One region of the Kribbella koreensis genome, then DNA from elsewhere that is predicted to be linked to it. Evidence: predicted binding sites of a transcription regulator. Region 1 holds the regulator's gene; each other region holds the start of a gene.
The links. The regulator HrcA, encoded in region 1, represses chaperone genes, less so after heat shock. The targets are predictions, from matches to a motif close to TTGGCACTCGNNNNNNNCGAGTGCCAA.

Region 1 (4,858 bases):
CCGAGAGCTACCTCGACCTGGCCGGCGTCGACCTGGTGCTGCAGTGCATCACCATGAGCGAGATCACCGCCGAGCAGGTCAAGGGCCTGGAGGCGGCGGTCCGCGCCGGTACCGGTCTGGCCGGCTGGCACGGCGGCATCATCGACTCGTTCCGCAGCAACACCGACTACAGCTTCATCACCGGCGGCCAGTTCGTCTCCCACCCCGGCGGCGCCGTCGACCACCGGATCGAGATCGTCTCCGACGATCCGATCGTCGAGGGTCTGACGCATTTCGACCTCCGCACCGAGCAGTACTACGTGCACGCCGACCCCACCAACAACGTGCTCGCCACGACCACCTTCCGCGCGCACCCGGACTTCCCGTGGATCGAAGGCGCGACGATGCCGGCCGTCTGGACCCGCACCTGGGGCGACGGCAAGGTCTTCGTCTGTACGCCGGGCCACTCCGTCGCCGACCTCGACACGCCAGAGGTCCGCACCATCATCGAGAGGGGCCTGCTGTGGGCGAGCAAGTGACCAACGTCGGCATCGTCGGCACCGGTGTCATCAGCGGTACGTACCTCGAGCACCTCGCCAAGCTCCCCGGCGTCCAGGTGGTCGCCGTCGCCGATCTCGACCTCTCCAGGGCGCAAGCGATCGCCGACCAGAATCCGGGCGTCCGGGCCCTGACGTCCGAGGACCTGTTCGCAGACCCCGACGTCGACATCGTCCTCAACCTGACCATCCCGGCCGCGCACGCACCGGTCCACCAGGCGGCGCTGCAGGCCGGCAAGCACGTGTACGGCGAGAAGCCGCTGGCTGTCGACCGTGCCGAGGCAGAGCCGCTGCTCAAGCTCGCGGCCGCCAACAACCTCCGCATCGGCTGCGCGCCCGACACCGTGCTCGGCACCGGCACGCAGACTGCCCGCGTCGCGCTCGACCGCGGCGACATCGGCGTACCGACGGCAGCGTCGGCCTACTTCGTTACGCCCGGGCATGAGCTGTGGCATCCAGCCCCCGAGTTCTACTACCAACAGGGTGGCGGCCCGCTGCTCGACATGGGTCCGTACTACATCACCAGTCTCGTCACGCTGCTTGGACCGGTGAAGCGGGTCACTGGTCGGGCTGGGCGCTCGCAGGAGCAGCGGAAGGTCCACACCGGGCCGCGGGCGGGGGAGACGTTCCCTGTCGACGTACCGACGCACGTGACCGGCGTACTGGAGCACGAGTCGGGTGCGCTCACCACTGTGCTGATGAGCTTCGACGTGTGGGCCGCACGGCTCCCGCGGATCGAGATCTACGGCACCGAGGGCAGCCTGTCCGTCCCGGACCCGAATGGCTTCGACGGCACGGTGGAGATTGCCACTGCGACCAACCGTGACTGGACGCAACTCCCTGTAGCCGGTGGGTACGCCGGTGCCGGCCGCGGCGTCGGTGTGGCCGACATGGCTCGCGCGCTGCGCAACAACGAGCCGCACCGGGCCGATGGAGCGCTGGCATATCACGTGCTCGATGTGATGGAGTCGCTGCTCGAGTCTGCGGCTCAGGACCAGTCGGTGGACGTGGCGAGTACGGTCCAGCGGCCTGCCGCCGTACCTTTGGGGGCATCCCCGGAATTAGCCTGAGACACGGCCCACGCCGTTACGCGTCGGTAGGTGTCGTGCGGGCTCGGTAGACTGGCACTCGAAACTCGGGAGTGCCAGCCCGAGGGGCCGACGTGAGAGGGGTGGTGCGCGTGCTGGACGAACGCAAACTGGACGTGCTCCGGGCCATCGTCGAGGACTACGTGGCCACCCATGAGCCGGTCGGCTCGAAGACCCTGGTCGACCGGCACAACCTCGGCGTCTCCCCGGCCACGGTCCGCAACGACATGGCCGCGCTGGAGGAGGAGGGGTACATCACCCAGCCGCACACCAGCGCCGGCCGGATCCCGACCGACGCCGGCTACCGGCTGTTCGTCGACAAGCTGAGCACCGTCAAGACGCTGTCGCCGGCCGAGAAGAAGGCGATCTCGTCCTTCCTGGTCGGCGCGGTCGACCTGGACGACGTAGTACGGCGTACCGTCCGGCTGCTGGCGCAGATCACCCGGCAGGTCGCCATCGTGCAGTACCCGACGCTGAGCCGGTCGAGCGTGCGGCACGTCGAGGTGGTCACGATGACGCCGCGACGGCTGTTGCTGGTGCTGATCACCAGCACCGGCCGGGTCGAGCAGCGGATCGTGGAGACCCACGACGACGTCGACGAGCAACTGATCGCCGACCTGCGCTCCCGGCTGAACACGGCGCTGACCGGCCAGCGGCTGACCGACGCGGCCACCTCGCTGGAGAGCGTCACCGAGACCTTCGCACCGCCGAACCGGCCGCTGGTGGCCGCCATCGTGACGAGCTTGCTGGAGGCCTTCACGGTCGAGGGCGAGCAGCGGATCGCGGTCGGCGGCGCGGCCAACCTGACCCGCTACGGCGACGACTTCGAGCGCAACGTGAAGCCGGTGCTGGAGGCGCTCGAGGAGCACGTGATCCTGCTCAAGCTGCTCGGCGAGGCCACCAACCCGCAGACGCTGACGGTCCGGATCGGCCACGAGAACCCGTACGAAGGACTTGCCACCACCTCGGTCGTCGCCACCGGCTACGGCTCCAAGTCGGAGGCGCTGGCCACCCTCGGCATCGTCGGCCCGACCCACATGGACTATCCGAGCACGATGGGCGCTGTCCGCGCCGTCGCGCGCTACGTCAGCCAGATCCTGGCCGACTCGTGAACCACCACCACACACTGCCTACCAAGTGGCTTGGAGTATGAGCACCGATTACTACGCCGTCCTGGGCGTCAGTCGCGACGCGACACAGGACGAGATCAAGAAGGCCTACCGCAAGCTGGCCCGCCAGTACCACCCGGACGTGAACGACTCCGAGGACGCGCACCACAAGTTCCAGGAGATCGGCCGCGCCTTCCAGGTGCTCAGCGACCCGCAGAAGAAGCAGGTCCACGATCTCGGTGGTGACCCGTTCGCGAGCGGTCCGGGCGCGGGCGGCGCCGGCTTCGGCCAGGCGTTCACCTTCACCGACATCATGGACGCCTTCTTCGGCCAGACCGGCGGGGCGACCCGCGGGCCGCGGCCACGCACCCGGCGGGGCCAGGACGCGCTGATCCCGCTGCGGATCGACCTCGCCGAGGCGGCCTTCGGGACGACCCGCGAGCTGAAGGTCGACACCGCGGTGCTCTGCCCGACCTGTTCCGGCTCCGGCGCCCAGGTCGGCTCCGAGCCGGTCACCTGCGAGATCTGCCACGGCCGGGGCGAGGTCACGCACACGCAGCGCTCGTTCCTCGGCGAGGTCCGGACGATGCGTCCGTGCCCGAACTGCCGCGGCTTCGGCACCACCATCCCGAACCCGTGTGTCGAGTGCGCCGGCGACGGGCGGGTGCGCTCCCGGCGTACCGTCACGGTCAAGATCCCCGGTGGCGTCGACAGCGGCACCCGGGTCCAGCTGACCGGCCAGGGCGAGGTCGGCCCGGGCGGTGGCCCGGCCGGCGACCTGTACGTCGAGATCGAGGTCGAGCCGCACGAGATCTTCACCCGCAGCGGTGACGACCTGCACTGCACGGTGACCCTGCCGATGACGGCGGCGGCGCTCGGTACGACGATCGACCTGCCGACGCTCGAGGGCGAGACGACGCCGCTCGAGATCCGGGCGGGGACGCAGTCGGGGACGGCGATGACGCTGACCGCTCGCGGTGTACCGCGGTTGCGGCACGCGGGTCGCGGTGACCTGATCGTGCAGGTGATCGTCGAGACGCCGACCAAGCTGGACGACGCGCAGAAGGCGTTGCTGCAGCAGATCGCCGCCGCGCGGGGCGAGGAGCGGCCGGTCGGTCATGTCCAGGCGGCGCACAAGGGTGTCTTCGGGCGCCTGCGCGACGCCTTCGGTGCGCATTGAAAACGACTTAGGCTGCCGGGCGATGGGACTCGCGGTCTTCTACCTGCCTGACCTCGACGGCCCCGAGCTGGTACTGGACGGGGCCGAAGGGCGTCATGCGGCCGTCGTACGCCGGATCGGTCCGGGCGAGCGGATCCGGCTGACCGACGGCCGGGGCTCCTTCGCCGAGGGTGCGGTCACGGCTTCGTCCAAGACCGGCCTGACCGTGGCGGTCGACCGCCGTGGTGAGGTCGACGCTGCGAGCCCGCGGCTGGTCGTAGTACAGGCCTTGCCGAAGGGGGAGCGGGCTGAGCTGGCCGTCGAGATGCTAACCGAGGTGGGCGTCGACCTGATCGTCCCGTGGAACGCGGACCGCAGCCAGTTCCGCGCCAACCCCGAGCGGGTCGCCAAGACCGAGAGCAAGTGGCAGTCCTGGGCCTTCGAGTCCAGCAAACAGTCTCGCCGCTCCTGGTTCTGCGAGGTGGCCCCCATCGCCTCGACCTCGGAGGTCGCCAAGCTCCTCTCTGACGCCGCCCTGGCCGTCATCCTCCACGAAGAAGCCACCACCCCGATGGCCTCGCTGGAGTTGCCCGCGGCGGGCGACATCGTGATCGTGGTCGGCCCCGAAGGCGGCATCGCTCCGGCCGAGCTGGAGGCTTTCGCCGCCACCCCGGTGCGCCTCGGCAGCACAGTCCTCCGTACGTCGACAGCGGGCGTAGCCGCCGCCTCAGCCCTACTCGCCCGCTCCCGCTGGACCTGATCCGATGGACTGGCTCGACTGGCACCAGGACTACGACGACCCGTCATCCGACCTGAGCGGCCGCCTCCGCTCGGTCCAACGCGCGATCCGGAACCACCTCGACGCGCACCCCGACGGCCCGATCCGAGTCATCAGCGCCTGCGCCGGCCAGGGCCGCGACCTGATCGAGGTCCTAGCCACCCACCCCGCCCGCGACCGGGTATCTG
Region 2 (4,858 bases), on a different contig from region 1:
GCCAGCTTCTTGCGCAGGACGGCCGGGTCGAAATCCACGCCGCGCTTCTTGATCTCCAGCGTCCCGATGCCCTGTGTGCGCACCCAGGACCGCAGCGCCTTCTCCTTGTAGGGCAGCTCCTCGACCACCTCGTACGCCGATGCCAGCGGCGTCGCCACCAAGCTATCGGCGCTCACATAGGCGATCCGCGGATCAAGCAGCCACCCGTCGACGGCTTCGGCCACTGCGGTGACCAGACCGGCCCTGACGACGGCTCCGTCGGGCTCATAGATGTACTGGCCGACCGGAGCGCTGTCGACCTCCGGTGCGGACGTCACTGTCGCTCCACTGGGGAGGAGGGTCGCACGGCGCGTAGTACCGGCGTAGAGCTTGCCGGACCAAAGCGCTGCCTCTTTGACCTCGCCTGCGTCGCTGACCCACTCAGCCTCGACGCCGTCCGGGACGGCCTCGTGCGGGATGCCCGGGGCGACCTTCACGCAGGCAGTGCCCGCCAGTAGATCGGTAATGAAGGACCACGGCGGCGAATAGGCGTTGTGGTCGAACACCCGCTTCCCGTCCGCCCGCCGTGCCGGATCAGCAAACACCACCTCGTACTGCGAACAGTCCTGCGCCTCTGCATCACCCACCAGAACCTGGCCGGGCAACTCCAGGGCGGCAAGGTTCGCCTGAGCCGCTGCAGCCGTCGCGGGATCCCGCTCGACACCGGTGACTCGCAACCCGGCCCGTGCCGCGCTGATCAGGTCGCCCCCGATCCCACAGCCGAGGTCGACCACAGTTGCTCCCGGAAGCGTCGCACCGATGCGAGCGGCCCGGTGCACCCCGACCGTCGTGCGCGTGGCCTGCTCCAGGCCGTCCGGGGTGAAGTACATGCGTGCTGCATCCTCGGCACCGAACTTGGCCACCGCCCGATGCCGCAGAGAAGCCTGCGTGACAGCAGCGGTGACCACAGCAACGTCGTACCGGCGTCTGAGCTTCTCGACCAGGCGTAGTTCGCCTCCTGGCGTGAAGCCGGCGCAGGCCTCGGCTAGTACTTCAGCTCCGGCCGGCGCCAGCAACAGCGAGATCGAGTCAGGTGTCACCCGGCACAGTCTGCCCCGCCGCTCAGAGCGGGCTTGCGCAGGTGTTGCTCCAGGCGTGCTTCTGCAGCGAGTACATCCGCCAGTTCATCGCAGACCTGGTCTTCGGGCCGTAGATGCCGTCGGCGGTGATCTTGTGCTTGCGCTGGACCTTCAGCACCGCCGCGCGGGTCTTGCTGCCGTACTTGCCGTCGACGGTGAGCTTGCTGCCGTAGCAGAAGTTCAGGTCCCGCTGCAGGGCCTTGATCGCCGACGCGGGATCGCCGACGTAGTCCGGGCCGTAGCGCCGCGGGTTGTCGCCGTACTTCAGGTTGCAGTTGGTGGAGGTGTCCTCCCAGCCGCCCGGCACCTGCACGGCCCAGCCCTTGCCGACCGGCTTCATCAGCGCGGACAGACACTGCTCCAGCCCCTTGACCCTGACCGGTGCGGCATCGGCCGTCGTGGTCGCGACCACTGCGCCGCTGATGGCCATCACGGCCGTCGCGCCGACAGTGACTGCGGTACGTAGAAATCCCATGGTGTGCCCCTCGAGTATCCGATCCCCCCTCCGGGATCGCTTGCTCGTTGAGACTGCGCCGGCTGCCCTTTTGTTCGTTGCAGTTGGTTGCAGGAAGTTGCAGCGGGTCAGAGCGGGCTGGAGCAGTTCTTGCTCCACGTGTTGGTCTTGGTGGCGTACAGGCGCCAGTTCATCGCCGAGCGGGTCTTGGGACCGTAGATGCCGTCGACGGCCAGCTTGTGGCGCCTCTGGACGGCCTTGATCACTCCACGGGTGTTGCTGCCGTAGATGCCGTCCACTGTGAGCCTGTAGCCGTAGCAGTAGTTCAGGTTGCGCTGAAGGACCCGGATGGCGGTGTCCGGGTCGCCTCTGTGGTTCGAGCCCCGGAACGGGTCGTCGCCGTACATCAGGTTGCAGGTGGTGCTCGGGCTGTTCCACAGCGACGGCATCGGAATGCCCCAGCCGGTCTTGCCGATCGGTACGACCCGGGCATACAGGCACTGCGGGGTCGCGGCGGCCGCCTGGGCCGCGGCTGTCCGGTCAGCGGTCTCTGCGGCCGCGTCCTTGGCCTTGAGCTGTACTGCGGGCGCGGCGCCGCCAGGGGCCGCGTTGCCGGGGTGGCCGGAGGAGGAGTCGTGCGCGCCTTTGGCCGCGAGGCCGGCGACCGCGAACGGGCTGATCACCAGCAGTGCGATCACCACCGTCTTGCGGGTGGTCAGCTTCGGCAGTGACGGGAGGTGGAGCGCCATGGTTCTCTCCTCGGGCGGTCGGTCCCGGGGCGGCCGGGATCCCTACAGAGACGACGGTCCCACGAGCGGGCGGGGTTCGCCCAGCCCTTGATGGCAGAAAGCGTCGAGGCGGACACGGGCGGTACCTGCGTTCGCCGGTGGCGAGAATCTGGCACTCGAGTTGACCGAGTGCTAATCGCGGCCTAGATTCTTTATTGGCACTCTCCACTCGAGGGTGCCAGCGGCCCGGCCTCTGATCCCCGCGACGGCAGAGGTGGAACGGCCGCTCGCAGCACCCCTTGAACACACAAGAACTCGACCGTGGAGGTCAGCAAGTGTCGGTCACGATCAAGCCGCTCGAGGACCGTATCCTCGTTGCGCCGCTCGAAGCCGAGCAGACCACGAAGTCCGGCCTGGTGATCCCGGACACCGCCAAGGAGAAGCCGCAGGAGGGCGAGATCCTCGCCGTCGGCCCCGGCCGCATCGACGACAACGGCAACCGCGTCCCGCTGGACGTCAGCGTCGGCGACAAGGTCATCTACTCCAAGTACGGCGGCACCGAGGTCAAGTACGACGGCCAGGACTACCTGATCCTGGGCGCCCGCGACATCCTCGCAGTCGTCACCAAGTGACGATCGCTCGTTCCTGACCGACACCGCTCCGGCGCCGACTCGGCTCCGGAGCGGAGTCGTTCGGGTCGCGGGCATCATTGTTGAAACTCAGAGAGGGACTTGTTTTTTATGCCGAAGATCCTCGAGTTCGACGAGAACGCGCGGCGCGCGCTGGAGCGTGGCGTCGACAAGCTCGCGAACACGGTGAAGGTGACGCTGGGGCCCAAGGGCCGCTACGTCGTGCTGGACAAGAAGTGGGGCGCCCCGACCATCACCAACGACGGTGTCACCGTCGCGCGTGAGGTCGAGCTGGACGACCCGTTCGAGAACCTCGGTGCGCAGCTGGCCAAAGAGGTTGCCACCAAGACCAACGATGTCGCCGGTGACGGAACCACCACCGCGACCGTCCTGGCGCAGGCGCTGGTGCACGAGGGCCTGCGCGCCGTCGCCGCCGGCGTCAACCCGATGGGCCTGAAGAAGGGCATCGAGGCCGCCGTCGAGGCCGTCTCGAAGAAGCTGATCGAGACCGCCCGTCCGGTCGACGACAAGGGCGACATGGCCCACGTCGCCACCATCTCCGCCCGTGACGCCGAGATCGGTTCGCTGATCGCGGAGGCGTTCGACAAGGTCGGCAAGGACGGCGTCATCACCGTCGAGGAGTCGAACACGTTCGGCACCGAGCTGGACTTCACCGAGGGCATGCAGTTCGACAAGGGCTACATCTCGCCCTACTTCATCACCGACGCCGAGGGTGGCGAAGCGGTGCTGGACGACCCGTACATCCTGATCAACCAGGGCAAGATCTCCGCGGTGTCGGACCTGCTGCCGTTGCTGGAGAAGGTCGTCCAGTCCGGTAAGACGCTGCTGATCATCGCCGAGGACGTCGACGGCGAGGCGCTGTCGACCCTGGTCGTGAACAAGATCCGCGGCAACTTCACCTCCGTCGCCGTCAAGGCGCCGGGCTTCGGTGACCGCCGCAAGGCGATGCTCGAGGACCTGGCTGCCCTCACCGGCGCCCAGGTGATCGCGCCCGAGGTCGGCCTCAAGCTGGACCAGGTCGGTCTCGAGGTGCTCGGCACCGCCCGCCGGATCGTCGTCACCAAGGACAACACCACTGTTGTCGAGGGTGCCGGCAAGTCCGACGAGATCGAGTCCCGGGTCAACCAGATCAAGGCCGAGATCGAGCGCACCGACTCCGACTGGGACCGCGAGAAGCTGCAGGAGCGGCTGGCCAAGCTGGCCGGCGGCGTCTGCGTGATCAAGGTCGGCGCGGCCACCGAGGTCGAGCTGAAGGAGAAGAAGCACCGGATCGAGGACGCGGTGTCCGCGACCCGTGCGGCCATCGAGGAGGGCATCGTCGCCGGTGGCGGTTCTGCTCTCGTCCACGCCGCCGCGGTGCTCGACGAGGGTCTGGGCCTGGAGGGCGACGAGCTCGCCGGTGTCCGGATCGTCCGCAAGGCGGTCGTCGAGCCGCTGCGCTGGATCGCCGAGAACGGTGGCTACGAGGGCTACGTCGTGACCGCCAAGGTCGCGGAGCTCGAGGTCGGCAGCGGCTTCAACGCCGCCACCGGTGAGTACGGCGACCTGCTCGCCCAGGGTGTCCTGGACCCGGTCAAGGTGACGCGTTCCGCGCTCGCCAACGCCGGCTCCATCGCCGCTCTGCTGCTCACCACGGAGACGCTGATCGTCGACAAGCCCGAAGAAGAAGAGCCCGCCGCAGCCGGTCACGGCCACGGTCACGGTCACTGACCTCTTCGTACTTGGCACCACCAGAACTGCCCGGCCGGTCCTCGGACCAGCCGGGCAGTTCTTTGTCTGGGTGCCCCTGGGCGTGGCTACCGTCTGGGGTGTGAAGTACTGCTGCGAGTACGCCTACGGCTGCCCTGAGCGGGTGGCGGTGGTCTGTTATGTCCACGGAGGTGAGGACCCGTGCTGCCTCGACGAAGG
Region 3 (4,858 bases), on a different contig from region 1:
CTGGGTCAACACCGAACTGATGAAGAACGCCGCCGAAATCGGCCAACTCCGCCTGCTCAAAGCAGCAAGAGACACATAAAAAAACCTGGCTCCGGGCGAAGTGCCCGGAGCCAGGTTTCTTGTACAGAAGGAACTTCTAGGAGATCAGAAGTCCATGCCGCCCATGTCGGGCGCGCCGCCCGGAGCGGCCGAGGCCTTCTCCGGCTTGTCGGCGATGACGGCCTCGGTGGTGAGGAACAGGGCCGCGATGGACGCTGCGTTCTGCAGCGCCGAGCGCGTCACCTTGGCCGGGTCGATGATGCCGGTGGCGATCAGGTCCACGTACTCACCGGTTGCGGCGTTGAGGCCCCAGCCCGGCTCGAGGTTGCGAACCTTCTCCACCACGACGCCGCCCTCGAGGCCGGCGTTGAAGGCGATCTGCTTCAGCGGGGCCTCGACCGCGGACCGCACGATCGCGGCACCGGTGGCCTCGTCACCCTCGAGCTCCAGCTTCTCGAACGCGACGACCGAAGCCTGCAGCAGCGCCACGCCGCCACCGGCGACGATGCCCTCTTCGACGGCGGCCTTCGCGTTGCGAACGGCGTCCTCGATGCGGTGCTTGCGCTCCTTCAGCTCGACCTCGGTGGCCGCGCCGACCTTGATGACCGCAACGCCGCCGGCCAGCTTGGCCAAGCGCTCCTGCAGCTTCTCGCGGTCGTAGTCGGAGTCCGACTTCTCGATCTCGGCGCGGATCTGGTTCACCCGGCCGGAGATCTGGTCGGCGTCGCCGGAACCCTCGACGATGGTCGTCTCGTCCTTGGTGACGACGATCTTGCGGGCCTGGCCGAGCAGCTCCAGGTCCACGGTGTCGAGCTTGAGGCCGACCTCCTCGGAGATGACCTCACCGCCGGTCAGCACGGCGATGTCGACCAGCATGGCCTTGCGGCGGTCACCGAAGCCCGGCGCCTTGACGGCGACGGTCTTGAAGGTGCCCTTGATCTTGTTCACGACCAGGGTCGCGAGCGCCTCACCCTCGAGGTCCTCGGCGATGATCGCCAGCGGCTTGCCGGTCTGCATGACCTTCTCCAGCACCGGGACCAGGTCCTTGATGCTCGAGATCTTGCTGTTCACCACGAGGATGTACGGGTCTTCGAGGACCGCTTCCATCCGCTCGGTGTCGGTCACGAAGTACGGCGAGATGTAGCCCTTGTCGAAGCGCATGCCCTCGGTGAGCTCGAGCTCGAGACCGAAGGTGTTGCTCTCCTCGACGGTGATGACACCTTCCTTGCCGACCTTGTCCATCGCCTCGGCGATGATCTGGCCGACCTGGGTGTCGGCGGCGGAGATCGAGGCCGTGGAAGCGATCTGCTCCCGGGTCTCGACGTCCTTCGCCTGCGCCAGCAGCTGCTCGCTGATGGCGTCGACCGCCTTCTCGATGCCCTTCTTCAGGCCCATCGGGTTGGCGCCCGCGGCGACGTTGCGCAGACCCTCGCGCACGAGCGCCTGGGCCAGCACGGTCGCCGTGGTGGTGCCGTCGCCTGCGACGTCATCCGTCTTCTTGGCAACTTCCTTGACGAGCTCGGCCCCGATCTTCTCGTACGGGTCCTCGAGCTCGATCTCCTTGGCGATGGAGACACCGTCGTTGGTGATCGTGGGGGCGCCCCACTTCTTCTCCAGCACGACGTTGCGGCCCTTGGGGCCGAGCGTCACCTTCACGGCGTCGGCGAGGGTGTTCATACCCCGCTCGAGGCCACGGCGCGCCTCTTCATTGAAAGAAATCAGCTTGGGCATTCTCCGCGAGTCCTCCCGCGTCGAGTTTTTTGTTCAGCCGGCCGGATGCCCGCGACGGACGGTGTCATCGGTGCGGCGGTCACGTCCCGCCACGCCTCCGGCACCTCATCGAGGCCGTCTATGGTCACACCGTCCGGGCAGGAGCGTTATCACTCTCGCCCATCGAGTGCTAACCAAGTATTAGCACTCGACCCAAGCGAGTGCAAGCCAGGTCCCCGTCCGCAGTACGGTGCCGGCATGACTCTGGAGGTCCTCCCGGCCACCCCGGACCGCTGGCCGGACGTCGTCACGGTGATGGGTGAGCGCGGCGACCCCGCCCGCTGCTTCTGCCAGTACTTCCGCCTCCGCGGCAAGGACTGGTCCGACACCTCCCCCGCAGCCAAGCGTGACGCCCTCAGCGCTCAGGTCGCCTCGGACAGACCACCAGGCGTCCTTGCGACAGCCGACGGTACGCCGATGGGCTGGTGCGCCGTCGCTCCCCGCTCGGCCTATCCCCGGGTCATCGCCTCCCCCAACTGGCGCGGCGGCGACCCCGACGCCTGGGTGGTCACCTGCTTCGTCGTACCGGTCGGTCACCGCCGTCAGGGGTTGGCCGGGGAGCTCCTACAGGGAGCAATCGACTTCGCCCGCACCCAGGGGGCCGCAGTACTGGAGGCCTGCGCGGTGGACCTCTCCTACTCGGGCAGGGTCCCCTCCGCTGACCTCTACCGCGGCCCACTGTCCGTCTACCTCGAGGCAGGCTTCACAGAACTCAGCCGCACGTCGCCCCAATGGGTGCTGGTCAGCAAGACGCTCTAGACCTTGGCGATGAACTTGACCTCGATCAGCTGGCCGGGCAGCGCCAGCCGGGTGACCCCGACCAGAGTGCTGGCGACCTGCGGGTCTTCCCGCCCGTATGCCGCCTTGCGCACCGGCCCCGCCGCCTCGAAGGCCGACGGTATGTCGAGCACGTAGAGCACTTCCTCGACTACATTCTCCAGTCCGGCGCCGAAGCGGCCCAGCAGCTCGGCAGCGTTCACGTAGGTCTGCCGCATCTGCTCGGCCATCCCCGAGAAGTCCGTCACCTCACCGGCCGCGTCTAGCGGCGCCGGCGCCAGCAGGTCCTCGCCGCGGTGCCCCAGCTGCCCGGAGAGGTAGATGGTGTCCCCGTGCCGAACAGCCTGCGCGTAGCCGTAGCTGCTCTCCCACGGAAGTCCGAAGCTCTCCACCTGTGTCGCGGTCATGTCTCTCCCGATCCGAAAGCTGAATATTGAATCAACCGTAGGATTCGGGTACCGCGCGTCACCAGGAGCGACGATGCCAAAGGGGGCAAGGATGATGCCAGGCCTGACGGTGGCGATCCTCGGCGTACCGCGCCTGATCGCGCTCGATCTGAGCATTCCGCTGCACATCCTCGGCCGGTACGCCGGTTACCGCGTGCTCGTCTGCGGAGAGGCGATGTCCACGCACCCGCTGGCCGCGGCGGCCGACGCCGACATGGTCGTCGTACCCGGGTACGACGACCCCGAGGTCCCCCTACCCGCTGAGTACCTGGACCTGCTCCGGGCAGCCGCCGACCGAGGTGCCCGGCTGGTCGGCATCTGCACCGGGACGCTCGCGCTGGCGGCAGCCGGCGTACTGGACGGCCGGGACGCGACCACCCACTGGGAGTACGTGGCCCGCCTGCGCGCGAACCACCCGCTCGTCAACGTCCTGGAGAACCGCCTGTTCGTCGAGGACGGCAAGATCCTCACCTCGGCCGGCGGCGGCGCTGCCATCGACGCCTGCCTGCACGTGATCACCTCCGACTTCGGCGCCGCGGCCGCATACGAGGCCGGCAAGCACGTGGTGGCAGGACCTGCCCGGAGCGGCGATCAGCGCCAGTACGTCGACGTACTGACCCCGCCCCGCTCAGACCTGTCGGCCACCCGCCAGTGGGCAATGCAGCACCTGGGCGAACCGCTCACTGTGCGGGATCTGGCCGAGCACTCGAACCTTCCACGCAGGACGTTCATCCGGCACTTCACCACCGAGACCGGCATGCCACCGATGCAGTGGGTCGCCCTGCAGCGCGTGCTGAGCGCCCGCCGACTGCTGGAGACCTCCGACTGGTCAGTCGAGCGAATAGCCGCCGCCACCGGCTTCGGCAGCGCCACCAACTTCCGCGCCCACTTCCGCCGCGAGGTGGGCACCACCCCGAGCGCCTACCGCCGGGCGACCTGACAGCGCACGCCGGTCAAGCAGACGGTTGCTCGTGCTGCGCGATCAGCATCTTCGGCGCGGTCAGCCGCCAGGCCTCGGTCAGCAGCTCCACCAACTCGTCCTCGTCCGCGATCGCCAGCTTGACTTCCAGCCAGGCGAACCGCCCGGACGCCCACGAGGCCGTGTAGATCTCCGGACTCTCCGCCACCAGCGCCTCCTGCTCCTCGCGCAGCGCCTTCAGCATCACCGAGGTCTCGTCCGCCGACAGGTAGACGAAGCCCTTCTTCCGCACCTTGAACGCAGGCTGCCCGGCCCACCCCACGTGCTCCTCCACCCCGGGCAAGGCGAGCAGCATCTTCGTCACCGCCTCAGCATCCATCCCCCGACGGTACGACCCGCCACCGACAGAAAATATCGAAAGTAGTCAGGGGTCCGGGGCCGCCCCGGCTGACCCGGACCAGGGGTGCGACCAGGGTCGGGTCGGTACCGATCCCGATGTGGGGAAGGGGTTCGCGGCGGCAGAGTAGTGGACATGACGAACTCCACTGCACCGTTCTCGAACCTGTCCGGTAAGTCCCTTCGCCGCTCGCGTAACCAGCGGATGCTCTCCGGTGTGTCCGGTGGCCTGGCGGAGTACTTCAACATCGACGCCACGCTGGTCCGGCTGGCCATCGTCGGCCTGACCCTGATCACCGGCGGCACCGCGCTGATCGGCTACGTGATCGCCTGGATCGTGATGCCCGAGGCAGACGGCAAGGCCGTCTGGCAGTCGGTCCAGCAGCCCCAGCAGCAGTCCACCCCCGAGTCCGACATCGCCGCTCGCATCTACGACGACAAGCCGCCGGCGGCGTGACGGGCGGACGCACGGCAGCAAGGTGACAGCGCCAACAGATAGGCCATAGGCGCT

Region 2: groES (co-chaperone GroES) is a predicted target of HrcA. The motif match lies at 2,470-2,496, and genes of this name have one in related genera.
Region 3: groL (chaperonin GroEL) is a predicted target of HrcA. The motif match lies at 1,951-1,977, and genes of this name have one in related genera.

Annotation. Positions count from the first base shown of each region.
Region 1 is NZ_BAAAHK010000027.1:25,332-30,189, reverse strand. It holds gene ABD116_RS41035 (ThuA domain-containing protein) at 1-518, shown strand, start outside; gene ABD116_RS41030 (Gfo/Idh/MocA family protein) at 503-1,606, shown strand; gene hrcA (heat-inducible transcriptional repressor HrcA) at 1,717-2,736, shown strand; gene dnaJ (molecular chaperone DnaJ) at 2,774-3,913, shown strand; gene ABD116_RS41015 (16S rRNA (uracil(1498)-N(3))-methyltransferase) at 3,936-4,652, shown strand; gene ABD116_RS41010 (SAM-dependent methyltransferase) at 4,657-4,858, shown strand, end outside.
Region 2 is NZ_BAAAHK010000013.1:826,556-831,413, forward strand. It holds gene ABD116_RS28300 (class I SAM-dependent methyltransferase) at 1-1,079, opposite strand, end outside; gene ABD116_RS28305 (peptidoglycan-binding domain-containing protein) at 1,102-1,593, opposite strand; gene ABD116_RS28310 (peptidoglycan-binding domain-containing protein) at 1,701-2,321, opposite strand; gene groES (co-chaperone GroES) at 2,636-2,932, shown strand; gene groL (chaperonin GroEL) at 3,041-4,660, shown strand; gene ABD116_RS28325 (hypothetical protein) at 4,743-4,858, shown strand, end outside.
Region 3 is NZ_BAAAHK010000018.1:171,362-176,219, forward strand. It holds gene ABD116_RS33880 (DinB family protein) at 1-79, shown strand, start outside; gene groL (chaperonin GroEL) at 145-1,770, opposite strand; gene ABD116_RS33890 (GNAT family N-acetyltransferase) at 2,008-2,568, shown strand; gene ABD116_RS33895 (RidA family protein) at 2,565-2,993, opposite strand; gene ABD116_RS33900 (GlxA family transcriptional regulator) at 3,067-3,972, shown strand; gene ABD116_RS33905 (MmcQ/YjbR family DNA-binding protein) at 3,986-4,330, opposite strand; gene ABD116_RS33910 (PspC domain-containing protein) at 4,484-4,804, shown strand.